DNA from 3 places in the Sodalis sp. RH22 genome. Region 3 is predicted to be linked to each of the others. Evidence: predicted binding sites of a transcription regulator. Region 3 holds the regulator's gene; each other region holds the start of a gene.
The links. The regulator Fur, encoded in region 3, represses iron uptake genes when iron is present. The targets are predictions, from matches to a motif close to ATAATAATGAGAACNACTATCAA.

Region 1: a site for Fur is predicted at 2,898-2,920, ahead of ACL2XN_RS08640 (TonB-dependent siderophore receptor). Genes of this name have one in related genera too.
Region 2: a site for Fur is predicted at 6,498-6,520, ahead of efeU (iron uptake transporter permease EfeU). Genes of this name have one in related genera too.

What each region holds. Positions count from the first base shown of each region.
Region 1 is NZ_CP178731.1:1,906,915-1,917,310, reverse strand. It holds gene opgB (phosphatidylglycerol--membrane-oligosaccharide glycerophosphotransferase) at 1-1,055, opposite strand, end outside; gene ACL2XN_RS08650 (nuclear transport factor 2 family protein) at 1,433-1,870, opposite strand; partial or broken gene ACL2XN_RS08645 (helix-turn-helix transcriptional regulator) at 2,396-2,641, shown strand; gene ACL2XN_RS08640 (TonB-dependent siderophore receptor) at 2,960-5,104, shown strand; gene ACL2XN_RS08635 (MFS transporter) at 5,220-6,554, opposite strand; gene ACL2XN_RS08630 (NAD-dependent succinate-semialdehyde dehydrogenase) at 7,262-8,668, opposite strand; gene ACL2XN_RS08625 (metal/formaldehyde-sensitive transcriptional repressor) at 8,932-9,207, shown strand; gene ACL2XN_RS08620 (S-(hydroxymethyl)glutathione dehydrogenase/class III alcohol dehydrogenase) at 9,263-10,372, shown strand.
Region 2 is NZ_CP178731.1:5,731,619-5,742,014, reverse strand. It holds gene ACL2XN_RS26125 (ABC transporter permease) at 1-805, shown strand, start outside; gene yejF (microcin C ABC transporter ATP-binding protein YejF) at 809-2,398, shown strand; gene ACL2XN_RS26115 (YejG family protein) at 2,423-2,764, opposite strand; gene efeB (iron uptake transporter deferrochelatase/peroxidase subunit) at 3,135-4,421, opposite strand; gene efeO (iron uptake system protein EfeO) at 4,435-5,574, opposite strand; gene efeU (iron uptake transporter permease EfeU) at 5,612-6,442, opposite strand; gene ACL2XN_RS26095 (Bcr/CflA family multidrug efflux MFS transporter) at 7,868-9,073, opposite strand; gene rsuA (16S rRNA pseudouridine(516) synthase RsuA) at 9,144-9,854, opposite strand; gene ACL2XN_RS26085 (DEAD/DEAH box helicase) at 10,059-10,396, shown strand, end outside.
Region 3 is NZ_CP178731.1:2,309,955-2,320,350, reverse strand. It holds gene glnS (glutamine--tRNA ligase) at 275-1,942, shown strand; gene alsK (allose kinase) at 1,994-2,917, opposite strand; gene alsE (D-allulose 6-phosphate 3-epimerase) at 2,919-3,596, opposite strand; gene alsC (D-allose ABC transporter permease) at 3,606-4,553, opposite strand; gene alsA (D-allose ABC transporter ATP-binding protein AlsA) at 4,565-6,103, opposite strand; gene alsB (D-allose transporter substrate-binding protein) at 6,161-7,096, opposite strand; gene alsR (transcriptional repressor AlsR) at 7,118-8,005, opposite strand; gene fur (ferric iron uptake transcriptional regulator) at 8,570-9,040, opposite strand; gene fldA (flavodoxin FldA) at 9,396-9,911, opposite strand; gene ybfE (LexA regulated protein) at 10,090-10,389, opposite strand.

The DNA of each region.
Region 1 (10,396 bases), 400 kb from region 3:
TAGGAGCGATTGGTGCAGGATCGCGAAATATATCCGTCCGGATGATGGGTGTCGACGGTCAGCGCAAATAAGGCAAACCGCTGTTTTTGTTGCGACAGCGCAATAAATTTATCATAGACCAGATCCAGCAGGGTATCGTCATACCAGCCCCACTCGTTGCGGTAGTCGGGATCCTTGACCAGTCCCTTAAGCTCCTGGAAACCATAGATATGCTCAAAACCATGGGACTTCAGGAACAGGCCTTTACCGGCAAACGCCATATCGGCCCCCTGGTAAAAATAGGTATCGTAACCGGAAGCCTGCAGTATATCGCCCAGGCAAATATCATGGGGGTAAAAGGTCGATAACGAACTTGAGGCATTGCCGTCAAAGGGGGCGAATAACGGAATGCCGCACTGCGACGCCACCATTCCGGCAATGGTGTAGCCGGTGCCGGGCAATTGGGTAGTATTGCTGAAATCTATAGCATCGTTTTTCTGACTGTTAAGCTCGGTGGTTAAACCGGCAAAGGCGTCCTGATCGAAATAGGTTCTTTCCAGGCTTTCGGCATAGATATAAATAAGGTTGGGGCTGTCTTTCGCCAGTGTTTTGGACGGGGTTCTGTAATAGGTATTAAAGTCCGTATCGCCGCTTGCCAACTGGGATTTAACCAGGCCGGCAATTTCACCGCTGGCCGGCGTGGCAATCACGGCGACCACGGCCAAAACGAGAGCCAGCAGGCCGTAAGCCGTACGGCCGCCGCCGGCTTTTCTGAATAGCAACAGCCATGACATCAGGCTGAACACCAGCAGGGAAGCCAGGATGAAACCGGCAAAGGGCAGGATGTACTTGCCTAATCCGGCGCCGGTTAAACTGCTGGTCAGGGTATACAGCACCGAATCATTGATGCCGGCGCCGGTAAAGTAATTACTGGCGACCCTGACTAAATTAAGCAGAATATAAATACCTAAAACAAACAGCACTAATGAAAACAAATATTTATTTTTTTTGGCTTTCGTTGAATAAATAATAACCGCCGCTATAAATAATACTATCGACAGGGTTTCCGCTGACATTGTTCTCCCTCCATCGGGCAGTAAGGGAAATACCTCCGGCTATAGCAGCAGCGTTTCAAGGCGGTCTTCCGGTAAGGGATGGGTGATAGTTATCTGTATAGCAATTAATCCGCTACGGCGCGAGATTTCATTACCGTTTTGTGACAAGCCGCGCCGGCGGGTGGTGCGGGTAAAAAGAATTGAACGGCGAAATACAAGAAATTATTTTTTTAATCAATTGATTTAAAACAGTAAAACTTCACCGCTCGGCTAAAAAGCAGGAGATGAATTCTTTTTGCGTTGACAAAAAGTTACATTTTTTTTACAGCGGAAAGCCCGGTGGGCGCGGGGAAAACGACGCAGCGGCCCTCATATCCGAGAGCCGCGCTGGCAGGGGTTTATTTAGGCAATGAATAGGCCTGGCGCGCCAGGAGCTTCCAGGCGCCCGCCGCATTTTTCTGCCATACCTGCATGACGCCGATTTTCACTTCGCCCGGCTTGCCGCCGTCTGCGGTTTTCGCCTGCAGGATATGCCTGACGATGGCCACGTCGCCGTCGACCTGCACGGTTTGGTCTTTGAGATCCAGCGTCAGGAATTTGGATTGACCGGTGACGATGGCATCGACAAATTCGGCGTTGTTCTGGATTTTACCGCTGGAGTGGCCGTAGCTCAGCGTCGGCGCGCCCACTTTCTCCAGATCGGCTTTCTTGGCGCTGACCATGGCCTGACGCATGGTTTCCACCGCCTTGGTTACCGCCGTGGCATCGGCGCTTTGGGCGAAACAGCTGCTGCTCAACAGCAATGAAAGAAGGGCCGCGCCTGCAATTTTATACATGGTTATTCCTTACCAGTGACATCGTTAAAGAGGGGCAATGCTAACCAATTTCATGAGGTTACCGTTGTGACTGATCTCATGTATTTCAAAAAAAATAGTTTTTATTTATTTTTAATAAAACATTGTTTTGAAATTATCTCAAGCAATTGTCCGCGGAACATTGTGCGGGATGGCGGCAAGCGTTTCAATGTGATTAAACTCACAATTTTTGGCATTAATAAATTATTACTACCACGGCAATCTGTGCCACCGGGTGTAAACCCCTGATTGACATTGCGTGGCGGTCATAGCAATCAGAAAAGATCAAAAAACTCGGAAATTATTAAAAGCACGGGATTTTTGCGGGGCAGGGGAAATTTACTGAGTGGAATGATGGCGTTACACACAGCACAAAATCAGGCCGGCAATTGCCGGCCCTCACCCTGATGTGTGTTCTATTCTTATAAAGTGTTTAGTTATTCTAAACAACTCTGATGTTAAGTGATGCTAAACAGATTATCAAGCTAACTTTACTCATATTTGAAGATGATTCCAAAACGCCTGAAAGAAGCCCGGCACAGGGCCCAGCTGACACAGGAAAAGCTGGCGGTCATGGCTGGCATCGATGAGTCCACCGCCCGTTCCAGAATTAGTCAGTATGAAAATGGGATATATCGTCCCAATTTTGAAACCTGCTGTGCGTTTGCCCGCATCCTGAACGTACCCGAATGCTATTTCTACACGCTGGACGATGAGTTTGCCGCCGCGCTGCTGGCGCTGTATGTCTCGCACGCGGCATCGGCCAATATGCGTCTGGCGTCGAATGAAGGAGAAGAAGAAAAAGAAGAAAAAGAAGAAAAAGAAGAAAAAGACGCTGCCGACTGGCAAAAACGGGGTTAAGCCTACCGCCGCCAGGCCATCTTAGACTAACCCTTTCCATTGCCGTATCGAGGCGTAGCAACGTCTCGCAGCCGCCATCCCGCCCCGCGTAAGCCTTGCCGTTCCGGCCAATTCCTTAAATGTGTTAAATTATTTCTTGAATCAATAAATAAGAAAGATAATAATTCTCATTTAGTTTCAATTTCATTCACCTGTCAATGGAAAGATATAATGAGAAGGGTCTTGCGCTTAACACGTTCCACTCTGCTGTGTTCACTCGCTTTCGCGGCGCCGTTATTCACCTATGCCGAGGATACCCTGGTGGTTACCGCGGCCCAGACGGCCGACAGCGCCGATGCGCCGACCCGGGGCTACACAGCCAACACCAGCCGCGGAGCGACCAAAACCGATCAGCCGCTGATTACCACCGGCCAGTCGGTGTCGGTGGTGACGCGCCGGCAAATGGACGATCAGGCCGCCCTGACGGTGAACAGCGCGTTGAATTATACGCCGGGGGTATTTACCAACTTCGCCGGCGGCGCGACCCGCTACGAGACCGTTTCCCTGCGCGGATTCCACGGCGGCGATACCAATAATACCTTCCTGGACGGCCTGCGGTTGATGAGCGACGGCGGCAGCTATAACAACCTGCAAATCGATCCCTGGTTCCTGGAGCGCGTCGATGTGATTCGCGGTCCGTCGTCGGCGCTTTACGGCCAGACCATTCCCGGCGGCCTGGTGATGATGACGTCCAGACGCCCCCGTTTTGCCAGCGAAGGGCATATCAAGCTGATGGCCGGCAATAACGCCACCACCGGCGCGGCGTTCGACTATACCGGCGCCGTCAGCGATCAATGGGCGTTCCGCCTGACGGGCATCACGCGCCATAGCGATACCCAGTACGATCACCAGCGCGAGGAACGCTATGCCATCGCGCCGTCGCTGTTATGGCAGCCGGACGGCAACACGTCGCTGCTGTTAAAAGCCTATCTGCAAAAAGATCCGTCGGGCGGTTATCACAGCGCGGTGCCGGCGGACGGCAGCCTGTACGCCAGCAGCGGCGCCAAGCTGGACCGCGGGTTTTTTGACGGCGAAAGCAGCCTGAATACCTTTAAGCGCCGCCAGCAAATCTACGGCTATGAATTCGACCATAGCATCGACGACGTCTGGTCAATCCGCTCCAACGGCAGTTATACCCATGCCAACGTCGACCAGCAGCAGGTTTACCAGATTGGCTGGAACAGCGATCGTACATTGCTTAACCGCTATTATTCCGGCGAATCGTCCTCGCTTGCCGCTTACGCCATGGATAACCAGCTGGTGGCCGATTTCAGCACCGGCGACCTACAGCATAAAGTGGTGCTGGGCGGTGAATACCATGAATATACCAACGACCTGTGGGACGACAGCGCCTACGCCACCCCGCTCAATGCGCTCACCGGCGTCAGCGGCGGCCCGGGGCTGTTCACCGACTACGGCCTGACCGTGCCGGGCGTCACGCGCGTCGATGCCAAACGCCGCTACTCACAAAGCGGGGTCTATCTGCAAGATGAGATGACGCTGGATAAATGGCACCTGGATCTGTCCGGGCGCTACGATCGCATCGTGGCCAAAAATACCACGTTCAATACCGACACCACCTACCGGCGCCAGGACGATCATATCAGCGGCCGCGGGTCGCTGCTGTATGCCTTTGACAGCGGCATTTCGCCTTATGTCAGCTTTAGCCAGGCCGTCACGCCGCAGGCCTTGTCCGGCGCCGACGGCAACCTGTTGAAACCGACCACCAGCGAGCAGTACGAAGCCGGGATAAAATACCAGCCCCCCGGTACTTCGTCGCTGTATACCCTGGCGATTTACGACCTGACGCAAAAAGATGTGGCCAACCGTATCGTGCAGGGCAGCTATTATGTCCCGGCGGGCAAGGTACATTCCCAGGGGATTGAACTGGAGGCCCGCACGCAGCTCACCGAGCGTCTGGCCGGCATAGCCGGCTATACCTATAACCGGGTACGCTTCAGGGACGCCGTGGACGGCAACGACGGCAACACGCCTTATGTCACGCCGGATCAGATGGCGTCGCTCTGGGCGCAGTACCAGGCGGATTACGGCATCAACCTGGGCGGCGGGGTGCGTTATATCGGCCGGCAGTGGGCAGATAATGAAAACACGCGGCGCGTGCCGTCGGTGACCCTGCTGGATGTTTCGCTACGCGCCGATCTTGCCGCCTGGAACCCGCAGTGGAAGGGGGCCTATGTGCAGCTTAACGCCAATAACCTCACCGATCGGAAATACGTGGCGGCCTGTTATGGCACCGGCTATTGCTATTGGGGCGCGGAGCGCTCGCTGGTGGCCACCGTGGGCTACGATTTCTGATCAACAGGCAAAAGGCACGGGCCGGGGAAAGGATGTCCAGGCGCGTCAAGGGGGAGGGGAGAGGTAAAATAGGCAGATGAGGGGGGGCGGGTTTCCCGCCCGCCCCTATACAGGATTACGCCGGAACGTTTTTCAGCACCAGCCGCTGGATTTTACCCACCACCAGCAAATAGCACAGCATCGACATAATGGCCGAGCAGCCGACAAAAATCAGCGCGCTGTTAAACGAGTGCAGATTCTTGACCAGAAAACCAATCAGCAACGGGGTGACGATGGAGGCGACATTGCCGAACACGTTGAAGATGGCGCCGCACAGGCCGATCACCTCTTTCGGCGCGGTATCCGCAATCACCGGCCAGCCCAGCGCGCCGAAGCCTTTACCGAAGAATGCCAGCGCCATCAGCGCCACCACCAGCACCGTATTATCGGTGTAGTTGCAAAGGATCATGCTGGATGCGAGCAGCATGCCGAACACGATCGGCGCCTTGCGGGCAAAGGTAAGCGAACAGCCGCGCTTAAGCAGGAAATCCGACACCACGCCGCCCGAAATACCGCCGACAAAACCGCATAACGCCGGAATGGAGGCGATGATGCCTACCTTAAGGATGCTCATCCCTTTTTCCTGCACCAGATAGATGGGGAACCAGGTCAGGAAGAACCAGGTAATGGTGTTGAGGAAATACTGGCCGAAAAAGATGCCCAGCATCATACGGCTGGTGAGCAGTTGCTTAACGTAGTTCCATTTCGGTCCGTTATCCTTCGCCTTTTTGCTGTCCATATTGACCACGCCGCCGCCCTGCTCGATATAATCCAGCTCGGCGCGCGACGCGTAGGGGGATTCAAACGGGTTATGGACAAATTTTATCCACAGAAACGTCAGGATAAAACCGATGACGCCCATGACGGTAAAGACGTGTTTCCAGCTCCACGCATAGACCAGCCAGCCCAGGAAAGGCGAAAAAATCGCCAGGGAAAAATACTGCGCGGCGTTGAAAATCGACGACGCCGTGGCGCGCTCCTTGGCCGGGAACCACGCGGCGACAATACGGGCATTGGCCGGGAAAGCCGGGGCTTCGGCGAAGCCCAGCAGGAACTGCAGCATAAACAGCGAAAAGACCGCCATCGGCACCGACAGCACCCCGACGAATCCTTGCAGCAGGGTGAACAATGACCAGAAAAACAAACTGTAGCTATAGACTTTAATCGACCCGAACCGGTCAAGCAGCCAGCCGCCGGGGATTTGCATCAACAGATAGGCGATGCCGAACGATGAAAAAATCATGCCCAGGTTGACCACATCCAGCCCCAAATCGTGGGACACCGCTGTGCCGGCTATCGACAGGGTAACCCGGTCGGCATAGTTAACCGCCGTAATAATAAATATAAATAACAGCACCACATAACGTACGTGGGTCCTGCCTTTTTGGTCCAAAGTGGACTCGATTGCCATACGATGTCTCCGCGTTAACGCTGCGCGCCTAAGGCATTTATTCCCGGCGAATTGTCGCCGCCGCCATAGGCCTCATAATTAAAATACTGTCTGTCGGTAGGGGACTGGGTATACGTTGAATGGGTATCGGCGCGATACGTAAAAAAGAAGAGGTATCAATCGCCATCCGTAATTTGAGCAGGCAGTATAAAAATGGCGCCAGGGTAAGTCATTATGCAAATGACCAATATTAGAGCCGGGATTAGGACTATTTTTGTGGGAACATGGAGTCTGTGCGGTGGATCATAAATATGGGTTTTAGATAATTTTTAATTTTAATATTGCGATGGTGATCACAATTTATAGGTATTTCGCCGCATAATAAATTAAAAAATTATGGAGAGAGATGTTTTTGCCCAACTGCGGCATCCCTTTTTCGGCCGGGTTAGTATTCCACGATTAGTTGATAAATTAAACTAAATTTGTAATGGCGTGGATATTCTCCGTGCGGCAAAGCACGGCATTATTCATATTCATAATAATGAAATGCCGTTTTAATTTAAAAACACCGGTAATTATCACGCTGATATCGGCAATAAGCGCAGGCGCGGTCAACGGTCGGCGCACGGTGAATCCGCGGGGGGAATGAACCGGGCAGCCTGTTTCCCCCGGCGCGTTAGCCGCAGGAAACAGGCGTGATTTACGGGCCATGCCGGCCCCGGGTAGGATCAATAAGGCGCGTCGGGCGTGGTGATGCGGATCAGCTTTTCATTGACGAATTCATGAATCCCCGCCGGGGATTGTTCGCGGCCATAGCCGGAGTTTTTGGTGCCGCCAAACGGCAGCTCCGGGGCAATACCTGTGGTATGGTTGATATAGACCATACCGGAATCGATTTGCCGCGCCACCGCCACGGCCCTGGCGGTATCGGTGCCGAAGACGGTGCCCCCCAGGCCGAAGATGGAGTCGTTGGCCAGCGCAATCGCCTGCGCCTCGTCCTTGACGGCATACACGCACAGCACCGGTCCGAAGATTTCCTCGGCGTAGGCCGCCATGCCGGGTTTGATGCCGGTGAGGATGGTCGGTTCCATATACGCGCCCGGCCGGTCCACGCGGTGGCCGCCGTAGATCAGTTTGGCGCCTTCCTTCACTGCGGTTGCCACCTGCTCAACGATCTCCCCGGCCGCTTTTTCACTGCTGAGCGGGGCGAGCTGCGTGGACGGATCCAGCGGGTCGCCGATCCTGATCTTTTCATAAATGGCCCGCGCCTTGGCGATAAATGCCTCGGCGACGTCTTCCAGCACGATAATACGCTTGGGCGACACACAGACCTGGCCGGCGTTCCATAAACGTCCCATGGCGGCGGTTTTTACCGCCAGATCAAGATCGGCATCCGCCAGCACCACAAAGGCGTCGCTGCCGCCCAGCTCCAGGGTCGATTTCTTGACATGTTTGCCGGCCTCGGCGGCAAAGCTTGATCCCGCCGCCTCGCTGCCGGTCAGAGACACGCCCTTGATGCGCTTATCGCCTATTAATTGCGATACCTTGGCGCCGGGCACGAACAGATTAGTGTAAACGCCCACGGGCGCGCCGGCATCGATAAAGATACGCTCCATCATGGCCGCGCACTGCGGTACGTTGGAGGCGTGTTTCAACACCATGGTATTCCCGGCCATGATATTCGGCGCCGCCGAACGGGTGATCTGGTAGAAAGGGAAATTCCAGGGCTGCACGCTCAGCAGCACGCCGAGGGGGTCATAGCTGAGAAACGCGCTGCCAATCCCGGTTTCCAGGGGCTTGTCGGCCAGGAACCGTTCGCCGTGATCGGCATAATAATCAAATATATCGGCGCACAGTTGCACTTCGCCCACGCCTTCGGCGTGCAGTTTGCCCATTTCAATGGTACACAGCTTGCCCAGCTCATCCTGGCGATCGCGCAAAATGGCGGCCACGTTATGCAGCAGTTTGGCCCGCTCGGCGAACGGGGTTTTTTTCCATTGCTGGAAGGCGGCGTCGGCGGCGGCCAGGATCTGTTCGATCTGCTGGTCGGACATAACGTCGAATTGTTTTTCGATTTTATTGGTGGCGGGATTAACCGTTTTGATCGACGACGGTGCGGCTGTCTGTACGCTCATGATAATGCTGTCCTTATGAAACGACTGGTAATATGAAGGATCTAACGCGACATCCTGTGCATGCAGTATAGTCCCCCGCGGAATTATTCCTCAATGTATTACCCTATCGAAGCCATCGGCCGATTGACGCCCGCACGCGTGTTTTCATGCCCGCTCCCGCCCGGAACAGGCGGTTAGGTCGCGCGCCGCGCGCTTATGGCTTGATGTTTTTTTCTTTATATATACTATACCCCCCTATACTATATTTTCATACGGGTCGGGAAATGCCTCGTTCAGCTGAAGATAAAAAACGCGTCCTGCTGCGGGTCCGGCGCATCAAAGGGCAGGTGGAGGCGCTGGAGCGCGGCCTGGAAACGGGCGTCGACTGCGGCGCGCTGCTGCAGCAGATCGCCGCCATCCGCGGCGCTTCCCACGGCCTGATGTCTGAAATTATGGAAATTCATATCCGCGACGAACTGGGCGAGAAAGACCTGACGCCGGCGCAGAAGGCGGCCCGGCTTAACGATGTCGCCAGCTTGGTGCGTTCCTATTTGAAGTGATGACGCCGTCAACGGTAAGATGTTGACCGGTGCTGTTTATGATTGGAGAAACCTTATGAAATCTCGTGCAGCCGTTGCCTTCGGGCCGGGCCAGCCTCTCAAAATCGTTGAGATTGACGTTGCGCCGCCGCAAAAGGGCGAGGTGCTGGTGAGGATTACCCACACCGGCGTCTGCCACACCGACGCTTTCACCCTGTCGGGAGACGACCCCGAAGGGCTGTTTCCCGTCGTGCTGGGCCATGAGGGCGGCGGCATTGTAATGGAAGTGGGCGAAGGCGTAACCAGCGTAAAGCCCGGCGATCATGTCATTCCCCTTTATACCGCCGAATGCGGCGTCTGCAAATTCTGCACCTCCGGCAAGACCAACCTGTGCCAGGCGGTACGCGTTACGCAGGGTAAGGGCCTGATGCCGGACGGCACCACCCGTTTTTCCTATAACGGTCAGCCCCTTTATCACTATATGGGCACCAGTACCTTCAGCGAATATACCGTGGTGGCCGAGATTTCCCTGGCGGTGATCAATCCCCAGGCGCCGCTGGAAAAAGTCTGCCTGCTCGGCTGCGGCGTCACCACCGGCATCGGCGCGGTGCATAACACCGCCAAGGTCAAGGCCGGCGACACCGTCGCCATTTTCGGCCTGGGCGGCATAGGCCTTGCAGCGATCCAGGGCGCGGTGCAGGCCAAGGCCGGGCGGATTATCGCCGTCGACACCAATCCGGGTAAATTTGATCTGGCCCGCTCGATGGGCGCCACCGATTGCATCAATCCCAAGGATCATGCGCGGCCGATCCAGGAGGTGATTGTCGAACTCACCGACGGCGGCGTGGATTTCAGTTTTGAATGCATCGGCAACGTCGATGTTATGCGCGCGGCGCTCGAGTGTTGTCACAAGGGCTGGGGCGAAAGCATCATTATCGGCGTAGCCGGCGCCGGCAAGGAGATCCGCACCCGTCCGTTCCAACTGGTTACCGGCCGGGTATGGCGCGGGTCCGCCTTCGGCGGCGTCAAGGGGCGCACGCAGTTGCCGGGCATGGTGGAGCAGGCCATGGCCGGTGAAATCAATCTTGATCCCTTTATCACCCATACCCTGCCGCTGGAGCGGATTAACGACGCGTTCGATTTAATGCATGAAGGTAAATCCATTCGCACCGTAATCCACTTCTGACGCCGTCCCACGCGCCGTCGCTGG
Region 2 (10,396 bases), 2.4 Mb from region 3:
CAGGACCGATTACCGCGATCCCTATATCGCCGGGCGGTTGGCCGCGCACGGCTGGGCGATATGGGCGCCGGTACGCTATGACTACCGCACCATTAACTTCGCCACCGCCCGGCCCTTCCCGTCGCCGCCAAGCCGGCAGAACTGGCTGGGTACCGACAGCACCGGCAAGGATGTGCTGGCCAACTTATTGTATGGCTTCCGGCTGTCGATGCTGTTCGGCCTGGCGCTGACCCTGCTTTCAAGCGTTATCGGCATTATCGTCGGCGCCAGCCAGGGCTATTATGGCGGCCGGCTGGACCTGTGGGGACAGCGCTTTATCGAGGTCTGGTCCGGCATGCCGACGCTGTTTTTGATTATTTTATTATCAAGCGTCGTGCCGCCGGACTTCGGGTGGCTGCTGGCCATTACCGTGCTGTTCGGCTGGATGGGCCTGGTGGGCGTGGTGCGCGCCGAATTCCTGCGCGCCCGTAATTTCGACTATATCCGCGCCGCCCAGGCCATGGGGGTCAGCGATCGGATGATCATGCTGCGCCATATGCTGCCCAACGCCATGGTGGCGACGCTGACCTTTTTGCCCTTTATCCTGTGCGGGTCCATTACCACCCTGACCTCGCTGGATTTTCTCGGTTTCGGCCTGCCCATCGGCTCGCCGTCCCTGGGCAATCTGTTGCTGGAAGGCAAAAACAACCTCCAGGCGCCGTGGCTCGGCATTACCGCTTTTGTTACGCTGGCCCTGGTGCTGTCATTACTGATTTTTATCGGCGAAGCGGTGCGCGACGCCTTTGACCCCAGCAAGGCGCATTAACCTATGACCACGCCATTGTTAGAAATCAAGGAACTGAGCGTCGCCTTTCGCCAGGGCAATCAAACCCGGCAGGTGGTGGATAAGGTGACGCTGGCGCTTAACGCCGGCGAAACGCTGGCGCTGGTGGGCGAATCCGGCTCGGGCAAAAGCGTCACCGCCCTGTCGGTCCTGCGCCTGCTGCCCCAGCCGCAGGTGTGCTACCCCCACGGCGATATCCTGTTCGCGGGCAAGAGCCTGCTGCATGCCCCAGACGCAACGCTCAGGCGCGTGCGCGGCAATGACATCGCCATGATCTTCCAGGAACCGATGTCGTCGCTCAACCCGCTGCACAGCGTGGAAAAACAGCTGCTGGAGGTGCTGGCGCTGCATCGGGACATGCGCGGCGCCGAAGCCCGCGCCGAAGTGCTGGCCAGCCTCGATCGGGTGGGTATCCGCCAGGCCAAATCCCGGCTGCGGGATTTCCCCCACCAGCTCTCCGGCGGCGAACGCCAGCGGGTGATGATCGCCATGGCCCTGCTCACCCGGCCCAAACTGCTGATTGCCGACGAGCCGACCACCGCGCTGGACGTAACGGTACAGGCGCAGATCCTGGCATTGCTGACCGACCTGCGCCGGGAGATGGGCATGGCGCTGCTGTTTATCACCCATAACCTGAATATCGTGCGCCGTCTGGCGGACAACGTGGCGGTGATGCAGGAGGGCAAATGCGTGGAAATCAGCGACCGCGACGCCCTGTTCAGCGCGCCGCAACACCCTTACACCCGCCGTCTGCTGGCGGCGGAGCCGGGAGGCGAGCCGCTGCCGGTGCCGCCGGGGGCGCCGGCGTTGCTGCGGGTCGCTAATCTGGGCGTGACCTTTTCCGGGCGCCAGGGTCTGTTTCGCCGCCAGGCGGGACAAAAAAGCGCCGTGCGCGGGGTGTCATTTAGCCTGCGGCGCGGCGAAAGCCTGGGCTTGGTGGGCGAATCCGGCTCAGGCAAAAGCACCACGGCGCTGGCGGTGCTGCGGTTGCTGAAATCCGACGGCGAGATCTGGTTTGACGGCCAGCCGCTGCATCAGTTTAACCGGCGCGGCATGCTGCCGCTGCGCCGCCGTATCCAGGTGGTGTTCCAGGACCCGAACTCGGCGCTGAATCCCCGGCTGACGGTGGCGCAAATCGTGGTGGAGGGGCTGCGCGTGCATCATCATTTTTCGGCGCAGGAACAGGACCGGCGGGTGATTGCCGCGCTAAGCGAAGTGGGGCTCGATCCCGACACCCGCCATCGCTACCCCGACGAATTTTCCGGCGGGCAGCGCCAGCGCATCGCCATCGCCCGGGCGCTGATTTTGCAGCCGGACGTGGTAATCCTCGATGAACCCACCTCGTCGCTGGACAGATCGGTGCAGGCGCAGATCCTGCAATTGCTGAAGTCACTGCAGGAAAAACACCAGCTGACCTACCTGTTTATCAGCCACGATCTGCAGGTGGTGCGGGCAATGTGTCATCAGGTGATGGTACTGCGGGAAGGTGAAGTCGTGGAACAGGGCGCCTGCCGGCAGGTGTTCGACGCGCCCTCAGCGGAGTATACCCGCCAGTTGCTGCTGGCGGCCGGGTAAGCGCGGCGCGCCCGGGTACTGGTCTTAAGAATAGTACGATGCCGACGCGGGCTCGGCGATGGCCACGCCCATGTTTTTCAGCCGGCACAGGCCGGTGCATTCATCGTCACGGTGCAAAAACAGGCAAGGCTGCCCTTCGCATTCCAGCACCGAGCAGGTGACCTGGATTTCCACCAGGGAACGCGCCAGTTCCCGCATCACTTCCCACGCCGTATCGCCTTCATGGCTTAACAGCGTCAGGCCAATCAGGTCGTTATCGTCGCAATCACCGGCGGATATCGGTTCGACTTTGATGCCGCTAAACCCATTCAGCCAGCGGTAATATTGTGGCAAACGATGCACCACGGATAACTGTAGATTTGTCACTCCACGTCCCCAGACGATTAAACTACTTAGTAACAATTTTATCACAATACTATAATATTAGCGTGACATTAGCAGTCAATATGTTCATAAAAACAGCATAGATAACTTTGAAATGAGAGACAGATCTCTTTTCGGCCTATATGTACCGCGTTAAACGCCGCAGCACAACTGTTTTTTATGCATTTGCATAACTTTAACTGAGCTTATTATTTACATTTTGCGAACAAAAAAATGCCACGGGAGGAAGGATAGGATGCGCTCCCGCCGTCGCGGCGGGTAAAGGGGACGGCGGTTCACAGGAAAATCGACATGCACGCCGGCGCAGGGCAGTCGCGCCGGCAAAGCGGCAGAAGGGGGAAAACCGCCGGTGTTATGCCAGCAGCGACTGCGCCAGATAGCCGTCCTGGCGCTCGACCCCCGGCAGGGCAAAAAAGTAGCCCCCGCCGATGGGCTGGATGTATTCTTCCAGCGCCTCGCCGTTAAGCCTGCGCTGCACGGCGAGAAACCCCTGCTCCAGATCCTGCTGGAAGCAGACGAACAACAATCCCATATCCAGCTGGCCGGAGCGGGAAACGCCCAGGGAATAGCTATAGCCCCGGCGCAGCATCAGGTTGCCTTGGGTGGCGGGCGTACGGGGATTGGCCAGGCGCATATGGGCATCGAGCGGGATGACCTTGCCCTGCGGATCGCGGCTGTAGTCGGGCACGTCATGTTCATTGGCCATGCCCAGCGGCGCGCCGGTGCGCTTATCACGGCCGAAGATGGTCTGCTGCTCATGCAGCGGCGTACGATCCCAGGACTCGACGTGAAAGCGGATAATGCGCACCGCCTGGTAACTGCCGTTTACCGCCCAGGCGGGTTCATCCGTACCGGCGCCGACCCAGATCACCCGATCCATCAGGCCGGGGTCGCGGGTATCCGGATTGCCGGTGCCGTCCTTGAAGCCCAGCAAATTAATCGGTGTCTCCTTGCCCCGGCTGCGCGCCGCGCTGGCGGAAATAAAGCCTTCGCGCTTCCAGCGCACGCTCAGCAGATCCGGGGTATGTTTAATGATATCCCGCAGCGCATGAATCACCGTGTCGCTGCCGTTGGCGCAAATTTGCAACAGCAGATCGCCATGGCATAAATCAGCGTCCAGCGCATCGTTGGCAAAACGCGTCATCTTTTGCAGCCGCCGGGGTTTCAGCGCGGCGAGGCCGAAACGATCGTCAAACAACGAGTCGCCCACCGCCACCGTGATGGTCAGGTTATCCGGGGCGATATGCTCGCCCAGAATGCCGGAGTCCATCGGCGGCAATTTATCATCCACCGCCGGCGCCTGCCCGCCGGTGGTTAAAAATGCAATCCTCTCGGTCAGCACGCGAAACAACCGCCGCAGATCGTCCTTATCTCCGGCCAGCACGTCAAACGCCACCAGCATCATGGCCGCCTGCTGCGGCGTGGTGATGCCGGCCTGCCGGGGTCCGTAAAACGGCTGGCGCTGCCAGCGCTCGTCGGGTGACAAGGTGCCGGGGGAATGCTCATCGGGAGCAGGAGCCGGCGCCGCCGCCGCGCCGCGCAACGCCAGGGCGCCGCCGAGGGCGCCAAGCCCCTTCAGCCAGCGGCGCCGTGATGGCGACGCCGCCTTACCGCTGTTTTTATCTTTATCAGCACTCATCAGGCGCTCAACCCTACTCCAGCCCCAGCACGCCGCGCAGCAGCGCCAGATCTTCCGCCAGGGCGGTGATCGGGCCTTTGAGCGCGGTGCGATCGGCATCGGTCAGCTTGTCATAAGACGCAAAGCCGTCTTTATTACGGTATTTCATCAGGACGTTATCCACCTTGGCAAAGTTACCGTCAATTTTCGCCAGCAGCGGCGCATCGGCTTTTTGCAGCAGCGGGCGCAGCAGGTTGACGATTTTTTGCGATCCGTCGATATTGGCCTGGAAATCGGAAAGATCGGTACGGCTGTAACGGTCTTCCTCGCCGCTGATCTTACTGGAGGCCACTTCCTCAATCAGTCCGGCGGCGCCGCCGACCACTTTACTCGGCGGGAAGGTCAGGTCGCCGATGCGTTTTTGCAGATCCTGGGTATCTTTATACAATTGATCGGCAAACGGGGCGGTGCCGGCCGTGGTTTTATCGCTGAAGAGGATTTTTTCCAGCCGGTGGAAACCGGTGAATTTCGGGTCGGCGGATTTCTGCTCGAAATCATCTTCGCGGGCATCAATACTGCCGTCCAGATCCGAGAACAGTTCGGCGATAGGCTCGATACGCTCGTAATACACGCGGGTGGGGGCAAACAGCTTCTGCGCGGTGGCCAGATCGCCTTTTTTCACCGCATCGGTAAAGGTCTTGGTATGGGAGACAAGCTCGCCGACCTGTTGCAGCACATAGACTTTATAATCGGCAATCGGCCCCACCAGCGCCATGGCATCCGGTTTCGCCGCGCCCGCGCCGCCGTCCGCCGAAACCGTCAGCTTGCCCTTCGGATTGCTCAGCAGGCCGCAGGTCATATCGTATTCCCCCGGCTCCAGGGTGGCGGTCATCTTCTGGGTAAAGCCCGGCGCCACGTTCTCGCGCTCCTCGACCACCATCACGCCCTTGAGGATTTCCCACTCCAGCCCTTTCTGGCTGGCGTTATGAATAATAAACTGCGTTTTGCCCGGTTTAACGGTCAGCGCCATCGGATCGCACTGCTTATCGTTAACGGTAATCTTGACCTGGGGAATATCGGCCGCCAGCGCGGGCCAGCCCCATGCCGATAGCACCGGCGCCACCAGTAAGGCGGCAGGAAGAATGCGGCGACGGAAGCGTTGCATATTGGACATTTTTTTTACCCTGAATAGTGGAACAATTTAATGGATTTTATCCGGCGACACGTGTCGTCCGGTTGCCCCGCGCAGGCAGGAAAAACATCACCAGGGCCGGCACCAGGTATAACAAATACACGGCCACTTCACTGACGGTGGGCGCTTCCTGATAACCCAGCAGCCCCTCAAGCAAGGTGCCGAACAACGATTGGGTGGACAGGGTGGCGCTGAAATCAAATGCGATTGCCTGGAAACCATTCCATAATCCCGCTTCGTGGAAAGCGCGAATTGCCCCGGCCGCCAGCCCCGCGGCCACAAACAGAATAAACAGGCTGGTCCATTTGAAAAATTTCTCCATGCGCAGGCGGATGCCGCCGTAATACATCAGCATCCCCAAGACGATGGCGCAGGCCAATCCCAACACCGCGCCGATGGGAGCCTCGATGCCTACGTCCTGCTGAAACGCCGCCAGCAAAAAAAACACCGATTCCAACCCCTCGCGGGCCACGGCAAAAAACACCATGCCCACCAGCGCCCAGCCCTGCCCGCGGGCATTGCTGAGCGCCTGATCGACGGCGCTTTCCAGCTGGGCTTTAATCGAGCGGGACATCTTGCGCATCCAGAACACCATCCAGGTAAGGATGAGGACCGCCAGCACCGCCACGATGCCCTCGAACAGCTCCTGTTGCTTTTGCGGAAACTCGCCGGTAGTTTCGTTAATGACGACACCCACCGCCAGGCACAACAGCGCCGCGCTTAGCACGCCCACCCACACCGCTTTTAGCCAGCGGCCGCGGCCGGTCTTTTTCAGATAGCCGGCGATAAGGCTCACGATCAGCGCCGCCTCGAGACCCTCACGCAGCATAATCAGAAAAGGCACAAACATACCCATCACCTCGATGCTTTTGGGGGCGAGAAAAAGTAAAGAAACGTCAATTAAAACGATATTGATTATCATTACGAGGAAAAGAAACACAAGCGCAGATTTGCGACTATTTGTAACCGATGCGCTACAAAAGGTTTCAGGATAAATAAAAGGTAAAGGGGGCGTCAGGGGTTAAGTGGTCTCGGTGAGGGTTTTGTTTGCTGTGCCTTGGTTTGCCTTGTGGCAGGGTTTATGTCGCCTCGGCGCGGGTTTTGCTTACTGTGTCTTGGCTTGCCTTGTGGCAGGGTTTATGTCGCCTCGGCGAGGGTTTCGCTTGCCGTGCGTGTGGTGCTCATAGGTATTGCCGGGTGCCGGCAAGCGACAAAGAGGCCGTACCGCGACGGCCTCCTTGACCTCCGCGCGCCCGGCAGATCGTGCGCCGCTGCGCGGTTCCCGGCATCACGCATCCCGGCTTTGGGACCGCACGGGACGCGCTCCCGGCGCGGCCCTTAGCTTTCGCCGCTCCCGGCGGCTATCCAGCCAAGATGCGCGCTGCCGGCGCACTCTATGCCGGCACCACGTCAACACCATCGTCTGTGGGTAAAATAGCGTTTTTGGTAGTAAGTAATATGCACGTACCGGGAAAAATATCGGTATTAATTTTGGGTTAACTTAGACTAGCTTGGCTTAGTTTAGCTAAGATTCGCGGCCAGCTACCTACTCTCACTGTGGCGGGTTTATGCCCGGCTACGTGGTTCTATGGTTGCATGACTGTAATTGCCGACGGCATGACATACTGGCTATATGACCGCTGACTATGTGAATGCTGGCAGCATTGCATGATGTATGACTGATAATTACCCGCTGCCGACTGCATGTATATTTGCATGTATGACTGACCTGTCGCGGTGCCTTTTACATTGCACAATGATTAGCCGCTTCTCTGTCTGCTGTACCACCTTCCACTAAACCCACAGCGGCGCCGATGCCCTATACATCACAGCGCTGGCCGCGACAGATATCCCGGCATAAAGCGCGCTGACGGCGCCGGTGGCCCCGGCATGAGCCGCCGGGAGCGGCGAAAGGCCCGTTGCGCCGGGAGCGCATAACGGGCCGGTGCATCACGGGGACATTGGCGGCGGAAGGCATCGCGCAGCGACGCGCGACCTGCCGGGCGCGCGGAGGTCAAGGAGGCCGTCGCGGTACGGCCTCTTTGTCGCTTGCCGGCACCCGGCAATACCTATGAACACCTCACGCACGACAAGCGAAACCTTCGCCGAGGCGACATAAGCCCTGACGCACGCTAACGCAAAGCAGGCAAAACCCTCGCCGTGGCGACATTTATCTTCACGGCAGCCGAATATTGCCAGGACGGCGATCGCCAAACCTACACAAGACGTGTAAAAGGGAGAACGTGCCAACGCCCGGCGTGTGAAAAAGAGAACGCTATGACGCGGTACGCGCCGCCCGCCGCGGACGGCTGGCATACAGATAACACAACATCGCGCTGATGGTGCAAAATGCCATGGACAATACCATCGGCCAGGCGCTGGAAAACGTCGCCAGCGACAACAACGCACCGATTACCGCGCCCACGCCGAACCGCAGCGTTCCCGCCAGCGACGAGGCGGTACCGGCCATATGCGGAAAATCATCCAGGATCACGGCCATGCCGTTGGACGTCACCATCGCCACGCAGCCGACAAACACCGCCACGCCGATAACCAGCGGCCAGAACCCCAGGTTCATGCCGCAAACGATCAACAGCCAGATACCCATCAGCAACTGGATAAACAACCCGAAACGGAACATCTTCTGCGCCCCGAAATGCCTCACGCTCCGGCTGTTGATAAGCGTCATGATAAACAAAAACAAGACGTTAAGGGCAAAATAATAACCGAAATTCTGCGGCGAAACGCCGTTAAGATTGATATAGACAAACGGCCCGGCGCTCAGGAACGAAAACATCCCGGCAAAGGAAAAACCGCTGGCCAGCATATAGCTGAACACCCGCTTATGGCGAAATAACGCGCCGAAGTTGCCGATGGTGGTGCGCAGATTAAACTTTTGCCGCCGCTCCCTGGGCAGCGTTTCCCGGATATACAGCATCACCAGCACGGTGGCCACCAGCGCCGTCAGGCTCATGATCCAGAAAATGGCATGCCAGTTAAACACCACCAGCAGCACGCCGCCGATGATGGGAGCCAGCAGCGGCGCCACCGTCATCACCAGCACCACAAACGACATCATGCGTGAAAAATCATCCTTGGTGAACATATCGCGCATCAGCGCATTGATCACCACGCTCGCGGCGGCGGCGGACAGACCATGCAAGAAACGCATATTGATCAGCTGCTCCACCGATTGCGACAGCGCGCAAGCCGCGGCGGCGACGGCAAAAAAGAACGTGCCGAACAGAATCACCGGCTTACGGCCCAGGCTATCGGCCAACGGCCCGTAAAACAGCTGGCCGATGGAAAACCCCAGCACATAGGCGCTCAGGGTCATCTGCACGCTCCCCGCGCCGACGCCGAACTCCGAGGCAATCAGCGGCATGGCCGGCAAATACATATCGATAGCCAATGGCATCAGCATCGACAATAAACCCAGGATGACGATTAAACCGATATGGGATGTCCGGTCTGCTTGCACGTTGTACGACTCCTCGTTCATGCCTTTATCAATCCTGCACGGCCGGCGGACGCACCGCCCGCCGTCGTTGTCACGGACGTGCCGGCGCGCCTATGCCGGCGATTTCATCGGCGGTCAGCGCGCGGTATTGGCCGGGTTCCAGATCCGCATCCAGCACGATGGCGCCGACACGTTCGCGATGCAGCGCCACCACATGGTTACCCACCGCGGCGAACATTCTTTTCACCTGATGATAACGCCCTTCGCTGATGGTCAGGCGCACTTCGCGCTCGGCAAGCTGCTCAAGCTGTGCGGGCCGGGTCGGCAGTTTTTCGCCGTGAAGCATCACCCCTTCGGTAAACTGACGCGCGATATCCCCGTCCAGCGGATCCTCAAGCGTCACCAAATAGGTCTTTTCACAGTGATGTTTAGGCGAGGTGATCCAGTGGGACCACTGGCCGTCGTCGGTCATCAACACCAGGCCGGTGGTATCGATGTCCAGGCGGCCGGCGGCGTGCAGCTTGTCCGGCACCGGTTCGTCCATAAAATACAGCACGGTGGGATGATCGGGATCGTCGGTTGAGCACACATAGCCCTGGGGTTTGTGCAGCATAAAATAGCGCGGGGCAAGTATCTGGTGCAGGACCCGATCGTCAAAGCGCACTTCATGTTGCGCCAGCAGTTGGAACGCGCCCTGTTTCACCGTATCACCGTCGACGGTCACCCGCTTGGCGCGCAGTTCCCGTTGCACCAGCGCCCGGCTGATACCTAACTGTTGAGATAAAAATTTGTCCAGTCGCATTAACGTCGTTTTGCCTGTAATCTTGGAAAGCGCCCGGCAACGATGCTCCACCCGCCCGGTAAGGGAGGCGCGCGGCCGGACCAAATGGCCCGAATCCGCTATCGTGCGGGAAAGGCGGCGAATGCCGCATATGCTTATAAAGTGAAATCACAGTATAACGGGGCTTGCCTGCCGAGCATAGCCGACAACGAGATTCATTTAGAGATGTCCTTCACCCTACGTCCTTATCAGCGCGACGCAGTCAACGCGGCGGTGGATCATTTTCGCCGCCACGACGAACCGGCGGTGATCGTGCTGCCCACCGGCGCCGGCAAAAGCCTGGTGATCGCCGAGCTGGCGCGCCTGGCGCGCGGCCGGGTTCTGGTCCTGGCCCACGTCAAGGAACTGGTGGCGCAAAACCATGAAAAATTCCAGGCGCTGGGACTGGAGGCGGATATCTTCGCCGCCGGTCTGCAGCAGCGGGACAGCCGGGGCAAAGTGGTGTTCGGCAGCGTACAGTCCGTTGCGCGCAACCTGGATCAGTTCGACAGCGCGTTCTCATT
Region 3 (10,396 bases):
CGTTACCCGGCTCCGGCGCGGTTCGCGCGCCGGTGTCCGTTTCTCCCCGACACGGCGTTTTTCCCCCGATTCTGTTCCCGGTTATCCTCCGGCGCAGTTGCGCCTATGCTAATATAGCCTCCCGGTTACCCAGCCTGTCCGTCAGGGCGACAGGACGGCCGCGGCACCGCGCCCGGCGCCATAAGAATTTCTGCAACTAACGGTTGTGTCGGGACGTGGCTTGTTGGAACATAAGCATAATGAATGTCGTGCGTTCGCGTAGAGGAAATGCAATATGAGTGAGGCAGAAGCCCGCCCAACTAATTTTATTCGTCAAATAATTGATGAAGATTTGGCAACCGGTAAGCACCATTCGGTGCATACCCGTTTTCCGCCGGAGCCTAACGGCTATCTGCATATCGGCCATGCCAAGGCCATTTGCCTGAATTTCGGCATCGCCCAGGATTACCAGGGCCAATGCAATCTGCGCTTCGACGATACCAACCCGGTGAAAGAAGATATAGAATTCGTCGATTCAATCAAAGAAGACGTGCAGTGGCTTGGTTTTAAATGGAGCGGCAATATCCATTACTCCTCCGATTATTTCGATCAGCTGCATGCCTATGCCATCGAGCTTATCAATAAAGGGTTGGCTTATGTGGATGAGCTTTCACCCGACGCCATTCGCGAATACCGCGGCAACCTCACCACGCCCGGCCGGAACAGTCCGTTTCGCGATCGCTCGGTCGAGGACAACCTGGCGCTGTTTACCATTATGCGCAACGGCGGTTTCCCCGAGGGCAGCGCCTGCCTGCGGGCTAAAATCGATATGGCCTCGCCGTTTATGGTGATGCGCGATCCGGTGCTGTACCGCATTAAATTTGCCGAACACCATCAAACCGGTTCGAAGTGGTGCATCTATCCGATGTATGACTTCACCCACTGTATTTCCGACGCCCTCGAAGGCATCACCCATTCGCTGTGTACCCTGGAGTTCCAGGATAACCGCCGTTTATATGACTGGGTGCTGGACAATATCACTATCGACTGCCATCCCCGTCAGTATGAATTTTCGCGCCTCAATCTTGAATACGCCATTATGTCCAAGCGCAAGCTGACCCAACTGGTGGCGGAGAATATTGTCGAGGGCTGGGACGACCCGCGCATGCCGACCATCTCCGGCCTGCGGCGCCGTGGTTATACCGCCGCGTCCATTCGTGAATTCTGCCGGCGCATCGGCGTCACCAAACAGGAAAACAACGTGGAAATCGCCGCGCTGGAAGCCTGTATCCGTGAAGATCTCAATGAAACCGCGCCGCGCGCCATGGCGGTGATCGATCCGGTAAAACTGGTGATAGAAAACCTGCCGGCCGGGCACGAGGAAACCGTGACCATGCCGACGCATCCCAATAAACCCGAGATGGGCGAGCGCCAGGTGGCTTTTAGCCGCGAGATTTATATCGATCGGGCGGATTTTCGCGAGGAAGCCAACAAACAGTACAAGCGCCTGGTGCTGGGCAAGGAAGTGCGCCTGCGCAACGCCTATGTGATCAAGGCGGAGCGTATCGACAAGGATGAGCAGGGCGAGATCAGCGTCATTTACTGCACCTATGATCCGGAGACCCTGAGCAAGGACCCGGCGGATGGGCGCAAGGTGAAAGGGGTGATTCATTGGGTCTCGGCGACCCACGGCGTCCCCGCCGAGTTTCGTTTATACGATCGCCTGTTCAGCGACCCTAACCCCGCCTCGGCGGATGATTTCCTCGCGACGCTGAACCCGGAGTCGCTGGTCATCAAACAAGGCTTTGTGGAGGCCAGCGCGCTTGAGGCGCTGCCGGGCAAGCCCTACCAGTTTGAACGCGAAGGGTATTTCTGCGCCGACAGCCGCTATTTCAGCGTGGAAAAACCGGTGTTTAACCGCACCGTAGGCCTGCGCGATACCTGGACCAAAACCGCCGTTTGACGCCGCGCCGGCGCCGCGGTATCGACCGCGGCGCTGCGTGCGACGCGTAGCCTAACCGGCGGCGCACGCCGCCTGCGCGACCCGAAGTCCCAGCCTGGCGGCGCCGATGGCGCCGTTAAACGCCGACGAGGACGCTTTGGCAAAAATGATTTCCTCATAGGGCAACGGCTTGCGAATAAAGTCGCCGGCCCTGGCAATCAGCCGATCGTAGGGGAAATCCACCATATCCATCACGCCGCCCCCCAGCAGGATATGATCGGGATCAAACAGGTTTACGCCGGTGGCAATCGCCTTGGCCGCCGTGTCGATAAAGCCGGTAATATAGCTATCGCCATGGGCGCAGGTGAAAATATCGGACAGCGCGTAGTCATGCGCCGCGCCGTGATACCATCGCGCCAGCGCCACGCCTGAACAGGCGGTTTCCAGGCAGCCTGTATTACCGCAGCCGCAGCGCGCGCCGTCATCGCCCAGGGGAATGTGCCCCAGTTCGCCGGCCACGCCATGCGCGCCGACATAAGGCGCGCCGTTGAGCCAAATGGCAAACCCGAACCCGGTGCCAAGATAACATCCCAGCACCAGCTTATCCCCCAGGCGCTGCTCGCTCACGTCATAAAACAGCTGCAGGTTTACGTCACGCTCAAAGGCCACCGGGCATTGCAGGCGCCGCTCCAGTTCTGCCGCCAGATCCACAAATTCGCGGGTGGCGCAGGGCAGGTTGGGCGTGGACATGATGGTTTTCCTGTCCCGGGCTATGGACGCGGGAAAGCCAATCATCACTGCGGCGACCCCGGCGCCGCGCTGGACGAGAAAGCGGCCGATAAAAGCCGACAATCCTTCCGCCAGGCCGCTTTCCACTACCGGCAGAGTGCGCTCTTTCGCCGTGACCAGTACCTGGCCATCGGGCGATAACAAACAGATGCGGATATGGGTGGCGCCCATATCCACGCCGACTATCACCAACCGCCTGTTTTTCATCTTAGCTGGCCTCCTTCCGCGCGTCCTGGATTTGGTCGGTCATCATTTTCCACGCCTGGTGGATATCCGGCGCATTATTAAACAGGCCGGAAGAACCGACGATAAAGACATCCGCGCCCGCCGCGATCAGCGAACGGTAGGTGCGCTGGTTGCATGAACCGTCAATTTCAATTTCATACCGCAAACCGTGGCTCTCGCGGTATGCCTTGAGCTGGCCTATTTTTTCCAGCATTTCGGTGATAAACGGCTGGCCGGCAAAACCGGGATCGACGGTCATGACGGTAATTTTGTCCGCCAGATGGATATAATATTTCATCATCTCCACCGACGATTCAGGATTGAGTATCAATCCCACGCCCAATCCCAGGGACCTGATCTTCTCAATAAGCCGAAAGGCCTGGCCGGACAAGGTTTCCGGATGAAGGGTAATCATGCCGGCGCCCGCCTTCGCCAGGCTGTCGATATAATCTTCCGGATGGGTGACCATTAAATGGCAATCCAGGGGCTTACTGGCGAGGCGCTTGACCTGCTCGACAAAAAACGGCGACAGCGTCAGATTGGGCACAAAATGCCCGTCCATGATATCGATATGGATATAATCCGCATGACGATCGATAAATTCAATTTGCTCTTTAAACTTTAATAAATCCATGCACATTAAAGAAGGGGATATCTTCATATCGGTTACCTATTTACTGATAAGTCGATCTAAAGCCACGGCGGCGATAATCAATCCCCCCATGACAACTAATTGGTAATACGTTTGCACCTGAAGAATATTAAGGCCATTGTTAATCGTGCCAATAATTAAACCACCAATTACCACCGAGAATATTCGTCCCTTGCCGCCAAAAAAACTGGTGCCGCCGATAATGGCGCTGGCGATGGCATAGGTCTCAAAGCCAATGCCGGCCAAAGGCTCGGCCGCGCCCAAGCGCGCGGTGGATACCACGCCGGCGAGCCCGGCGCAGATGCCGGAAATAATAAACACTACCAGCATATGGAATTTAACGTCGATACCGGAAAAAAATGCCGAATTCTTGTTGCCGCCCAGGGCGTAAATATTTCTGCCAAGCCGGGTGCGCGCGGTAATAAACCACAGGATAACCGCAATGATCAAAGCAAAAATCACCGGTACCGGAATACCCAGCACGCTGCCGGCAAAGAAGTTAACAAAGCCGAATGAGAAGCCGTACACCGAGTTGGCATCGGAAATGACCAGGGTGATGCCGCGAAAAATAGCGTTGGTGCCGAGGGTAATAATAAAGGGATGCAGGCCGGTCCAGTTAACCAGGCAACCGTTGATGGCGCCCAATAGCCCGCCGACCACCACCCCGCCAATCAGCGCGGCGGAGACCGGGTCAAGACCCGCCAGCATCAGCTTGGCGGTCACCATGCCCGACAAGGCCAGGATAGCCCCCACCGACAGGTCGATGCCCGCCACCAGGATGGCGAAAAACTCGCCCATGCCGATCAAGACCGTTACCGAACTCTGTACCAGGATCTGGGTAATATTGTTGGTTTTCAGAAAATATTCACTGGATATAGAGCCGAATATGGCAACAATAATCGCCAGGATAAAAAACGTGCCGTACTGATCCCAGAATTTCTGGAAGTTAAAGGTGGCCTTCTCCATTTTTATTTCCCTCAGCTTTGTGGCAGAGCCCACGTCATAATATCTTCTTCCCCGATACTCTCATTATTGTCAAGAATATGGGCTAATGTCCCTTCGCAAAATATTGCGATACGGTCGCATACGGTAATGATTTCCGGCAGTTCGGATGACACCATCAATATGGTTTTTCCCGTGGCGGCCAATGTGCGCATCACCTTATAAATTTCCGCCTTGGCCCCGACATCAATGCCGCGGGTAGGTTCGTCAAAAATAATAACCTCCGGCTCGCAGCAGAGCCATTTTGATATCAATACCTTTTGTTGGTTGCCGCCGGATAACTCAGTGATATTTTGGTCCACCGAACTGCATTTCAGCGATAGCAGCCGCCGCTGCGTTTCCGCCAGCTGCCTTTCCTTATCCGCATTAAATAATCCCAGAGCACCTTTATAGCCGCCATCCTTAAGGCTTTTGCTGATGGCGATATTCTGCGCAATGGAAAAATTATCAAAAAAGCCGTTTTCACGCCGACTTTCGGTGATATATCCCATGCCCTTCTTCAGGGCGTCCAGCGGCGAAGAGGGCGTGATATCGACGTTATGCAGCATCACCTTGCCGCTGCTTTTCGGTTCCACGCCGAAGATGCAGTTCATGAATTCGGTGCGTCCCGACCCCACCAGTCCGGCAAAACCCATGATTTCGCCCTTTTTTACCTGGAAGGAGACGTGCTTGACCCGGCGTTTATCCCGGCTGGTGATATTCTCCACCGCAAAGATGATATCGGCGTCCCCCGTGTCGCCGCCAACCTTCTCCTTAAGGGAGCGAAAGCGGTTTTGCAGCTCGCGCCCGACCATCAGCCGGACAATATCATCGTTGGTCACCTGTCCCATCTGCCCGGAGGCGACGCTGCTGCCGTCCTTTAGCACCGTATAGCGGTTGCAGATGCGGCGTATTTCGTTAAGCTTATGCGATATATAGACAATCGCCGTGCCGTCCTGGCGCAGCTGGTTCATGATCAGGAACAGATAATCCACTTCGTTATAGGTCAGGGAAGAGGTCGGCTCGTCCATGATGATCACCCTGGCGTCCAGCATCAGGGTCTTGGCGATTTCCAGCATTTGCTTTTGGCTGATGGACAGGTTGCCCACCTTTTCGTCAAGCCGTATTTTCAGCCCCACGCGCAGCAGCATAATAGCCGCTTTGGTACGCATGTCGTGCCAGTCCACCACGTTTACGCCGAACACTTTTTTTACCGGCAGACGGCCGATAAATAAATTCTCCAACACGGTTAATTCATCGATAACGCTTAATTCCTGGTAAATTATACCAATGCCCAATCTGGCAGCGACTTTATGATCGAGCTTCGCGTACTCGACATCATTAATTATTATTTTCCCCGCCGTCGGTTCATAAATACCGGAAAGTATTTTCATCAAGGTTGATTTGCCGGCGCCGTTTTCACCTAATAAAGCATGTATCTCATTAGGGTATATTTCCAGGTCAACTGATTGCAACGCCTGGACGGGACCAAAGAATTTGGCGATCCCCTCCATTTTAATATATGGAGTGCTCATATTACTCTCCGGATTAATGACAAGACGGCGGGAATAGGCGGTCTTGCGGCACCTGGACTATTTGGTGACTAATATAGAATCGACGGTTTCAATTTTCGGCTGGGCATCAAGCGCAATCAGCTTGCCCGCTTTCACCGTATTCACCAGGATGGCCAGGCCGTTGGCGCCGATTTCCGCCGGATTCTGGGCCACGGTGGCGGTCATCATGCCCTGGGCGACCATCTTGCGCGCCTCGGGAATACCGTCGGTGCCGACCACCAGGATCTTGCCGGTCTGTCCCGCGTTGGCCACCGCCTGCGCCACGCCCATCGCCATGGTATCGTTGGCGCAGTAGAAGGCCTTCAGCTGGGGATGACGTTGCAGCACATTGGTCGCCACGTCCAGGGCCTTGATGCGATCCCAATCCGCCGGCTGGCTGGCCACCAGCTTGATATGGCTGTTGGCCTTGAACTCCGCGGTCGCGCCGTTGCGCCGCGCCTCGCCAGAGGCGTTGCCGGCCTTGCCTTCGATAATGGCCACTTCGCCGCCCTGGGCGCCCAAGCTATCGATAATAAATTTGGCGCCTTTCGCGCCGACCGCGACATTATCGGTGGTGATAAAGGCTTCGACGTTGCCCTTGGCCTTGGCCAGGCTGGCTAAATCGATTTTTTCGTCGAGGTTAACCAGGTGAATCCCTTTCTGATAAGCCTTGGCGACGGGAATCACCAGATTCACCGCCGATAAAGGCGCAAAGGCGATGCCTTTATAATTCTTATTGGTTAAATCCTCGAATAATTGTAATTGCGATTGGAAGTCGCCTTCCGACGGTGACGCGAATATATCCACCGTCACGCCGAGATCCTGGGCCTTTTTCTCAATGCCTTGTTTCATCTCTACCCAGAAAGGGTTGGATAATGTTTTAAGAACAACGGCGTAATCGGCTGCCGCGTGGACCACGGTGGACAACATCAGTCCACAGGCGGCGCCACCGGCCAATTTAAGAAATTTATTCATTATTCTATCTCCAAAAGAGAATTATTTATAATCACGCTTCAGGTACTTGGTAATGGAACTCGTTTTTTCCAGGTTTTTATTCGCCAGCTCGATATCCTGCCGCGCTACCGAGACATAAAACGCATCCAGCAGCGTAAGCTGCAAAATACGGGCCGAAGCGTTTCTGCCTAATAACGGCGTTTCCGGCGCCGGTGAACAAATATTAAAATCAGCCAGCTGGGCTATGGGGGAATTGCTGCTATGGGTAATACAAATGATCTTGGCCCCATTATCCTTGGCAATCGACACCACCCGTTTCAGATCGCTGGTGCGGCCCGAATGGGATACCACTAACGCCACATCGCCCGGTTGCAACAGGGAGGCCGACATCATCATCAAATGCGCGTCCAGGTAGGCATTGCAACGCAAGCCGATTTTCAGGAATTTATGCTGCACGTCCGCGCAAATGGAATTAGAGCCGCCGACGCCGTACAGCTCGCGCTGATGGCCGGCAAAAAAGCATTGGGCCGCCTGCTGGATGACGTTGGCGTCGACTATCGCCTGGCCTTCGACAATGGTGCGTACGGTCAGGTTAAACACTTTGTTGACCACATCCTCCGGGCTGTCGGTGGGCGAGAGTTCGGCGGTGATATCATGGTCGGCATGATCGAAGTACTCGACGATGGCGCTGCGCAGCTGGCGAAAGCCGCTGAAACCGAGAATTTTCGACACCTTGACAATCATGGCTTCCGACAGGCCCAGACTCAGGGCCACCTCTTTGATCCCCGAGACGTCGGTGAGGTTGCCGGGAGATAAAAACCACTCCACTATCCGGCTTTCGTTTTCAGTCATGCCTTCTTGTTTAATACGAATATAAGGAGCAATGCCTATGCCGCGCGGCATATCGTTTTGCAGTTCCGCATCATTCATCTGGACTATCTCTGGTGATTAACATTGCCTGTCACTATATCACCATGGCGAAAGTTTAAAATCTGCTGCGAACTTCACGTTTTTTATTAATTTATAAATTAACTTTTTGTGTAAAAATCGAGTCATCGATCCGGGTTAATTTCAGGAAGGTATTTTTGGCTATATTAATTCAATAAAATCATATAATTAAAATGTATCTTTTGTTGTCGCTTACTGCTGACAGCGAAAAATAGCTTTATCATCAGATTCACAGAATAATTTACCCGGTGAAAAAATCGCAATAAAAACGCTGTCGTTTCAATGGATTACGCAAATTAGCCCAAAATAGCGTCCCAGGGCCTCTATTTATTCTTTATTTATTTTTATTTTCTGTGAAGTTTTCTGGAGTTTGCCGGCGGTGAGCACGGCGGTGATTGGCGGATACGACGCTTGTCGACGCGCTTCGGGAAGGAAACGTTACCAGGGAAGGGGACGGGCGGCGTTTAGCCTCATTGAAAAAAAATCGTTGCAGGGTGAGAAAGCGGCGCGATAACAGCCGCTTTGGAGAAACGGACCGCGCCGCGGTTATTCTTTTACGCCGTTGAGCATATCGGCGTGATCGTGCAGCGTTTCGTCTTCGCGGCAGTTGCCGATTTCACAATGCCCATACAGATATAAGCTATGGTTGGTCAGCTTGATATTGTGCCTTTTGGCAATATCACGCTGGCGCGCTTCGATGAACTCGTCGCGAAATTCGATAACCTTGCCGCAGTCCAGACAGATCAGGTGGTCATGATGATACTGTTGCGTCAGTTCAAAAACGGATTTGCCGCCTTCAAAATTGTGGCGGGTTACGATACCGGCGTCGTCAAATTGGTTTAGCACGCGATATACCGTGGCCAGGCCGATTTCCTCACCCATATCGATCAGTTTTTTGTACAGATCTTCCGCACTGACGTGATGGCATTCCGGATCTTGCAACACTTCCAGAATCTTCAGTCTGGGAAGGGTGACTTTCAGGCCGGCCTTCTTCAATGCAATATTATTGTCAGTCATGCGGGTTTAGTCCTGTTACTTTGATAATCTGATTGTAGGCTAACTTAGCCTATAACATCGGTCGGCCCGAAAAATGTGACGCCGTCTCATTATAAGACTGCCTGTCCAAAATGAAAACCGCGCCTTGTTAACAACTATAGCCCGTTTCAGGGGGCGAATTCTGCAACATTTTGCTAAAAAGGGTGGAACCGCTGCGCTATTGTACCGCGTTGTGGATAAAAGTTAAAAACTTGTATCTATTAATTTGAAAGGATTTAGTTATCAGTGAGGTTGGCGGCGCCGTCCCGACGCCATGACGGCAACCGATTCCCTTGCCGGGCGCCGCGGCGGCGGCACCCTCCCGCACGGCTTGACTTTAGCTGAGCTGCAATTCAGCGCTGATTTGCTTCACCCAGCCGTCCACGCGTTCATTGGTCAGCTCGGGCTGGCGGTCTTCGTCAATGGCCAGGCCGATGAAGTGATTGTCGTCCGCCAGTCCTTTCGACGCTTCGAAATGGTAGCCGGCGGTGGGCCAGTGACCGACGATGGTCGCGCCGTTGGGCTCGATAATGTCGCGAATGGTGCCCATGGCGTCACAGAAATATTCGGCGTAATCCTCCTGATCGCCACAGCCGAACAGCGCCACTTTTTTGCCGGAGAAATCTATTTCTTCCAGGGTGGGGAAAAAATCATCCCAGTCACATTGCGCTTCGCCGTAATACCAGGTCGGGATGCCGAGCAGCAGGGTGTCGAACCGCGCCAGGTCTTCTTTACTGCTTTTGGCAATGTCATGAACTTCGGCAACATCCGCACCCAGTTGCTTCTGAATCATTTTGGCAATATTTTCGGTATTGCCGGTGTCACTGCCAAAAAAAATGCCTACAGTTGCCATGAATTTGAAAACCTCTTAAATATTATGGATATGTTCCGTAACAGAATCAGCGATGCTCTGCGGCAATCATAGCAGACCCTAATGCGGGGAGAAACTCGCCGGCCGGGTTTTGTCGCAAATTTGCCCCGTTCGCGGCCTTGGGCCCTGGACGGGATGGCGCTTTACCGGGCCGGCAAGTTTACTCCGGATGCGGATCCGCGCCTTGTTGCCGTTCAAGCTCGGCCAGTAAAATCAATTCGATCAGCTCGCTGCGCGACAGGTTTTGCCGGTAGGCCAGCTCATTTAACGCATCCACCGCCTCGGCGTTGATTTTCAGCTCCACCCGGCGCAGGCCGCGCTTTTTATCCCGGCGCAGCTGGTTACGCTTGTTGATGCGCAACTGCTCATCGCGGGACAGGGGGTTCGTCTTCGGTCTTCCCGGGCGCCGCTCATCGATAAATAAATCCAGGGTGGTGCGGTCCGTTTGTTCTTTTGCCATAGGTCAT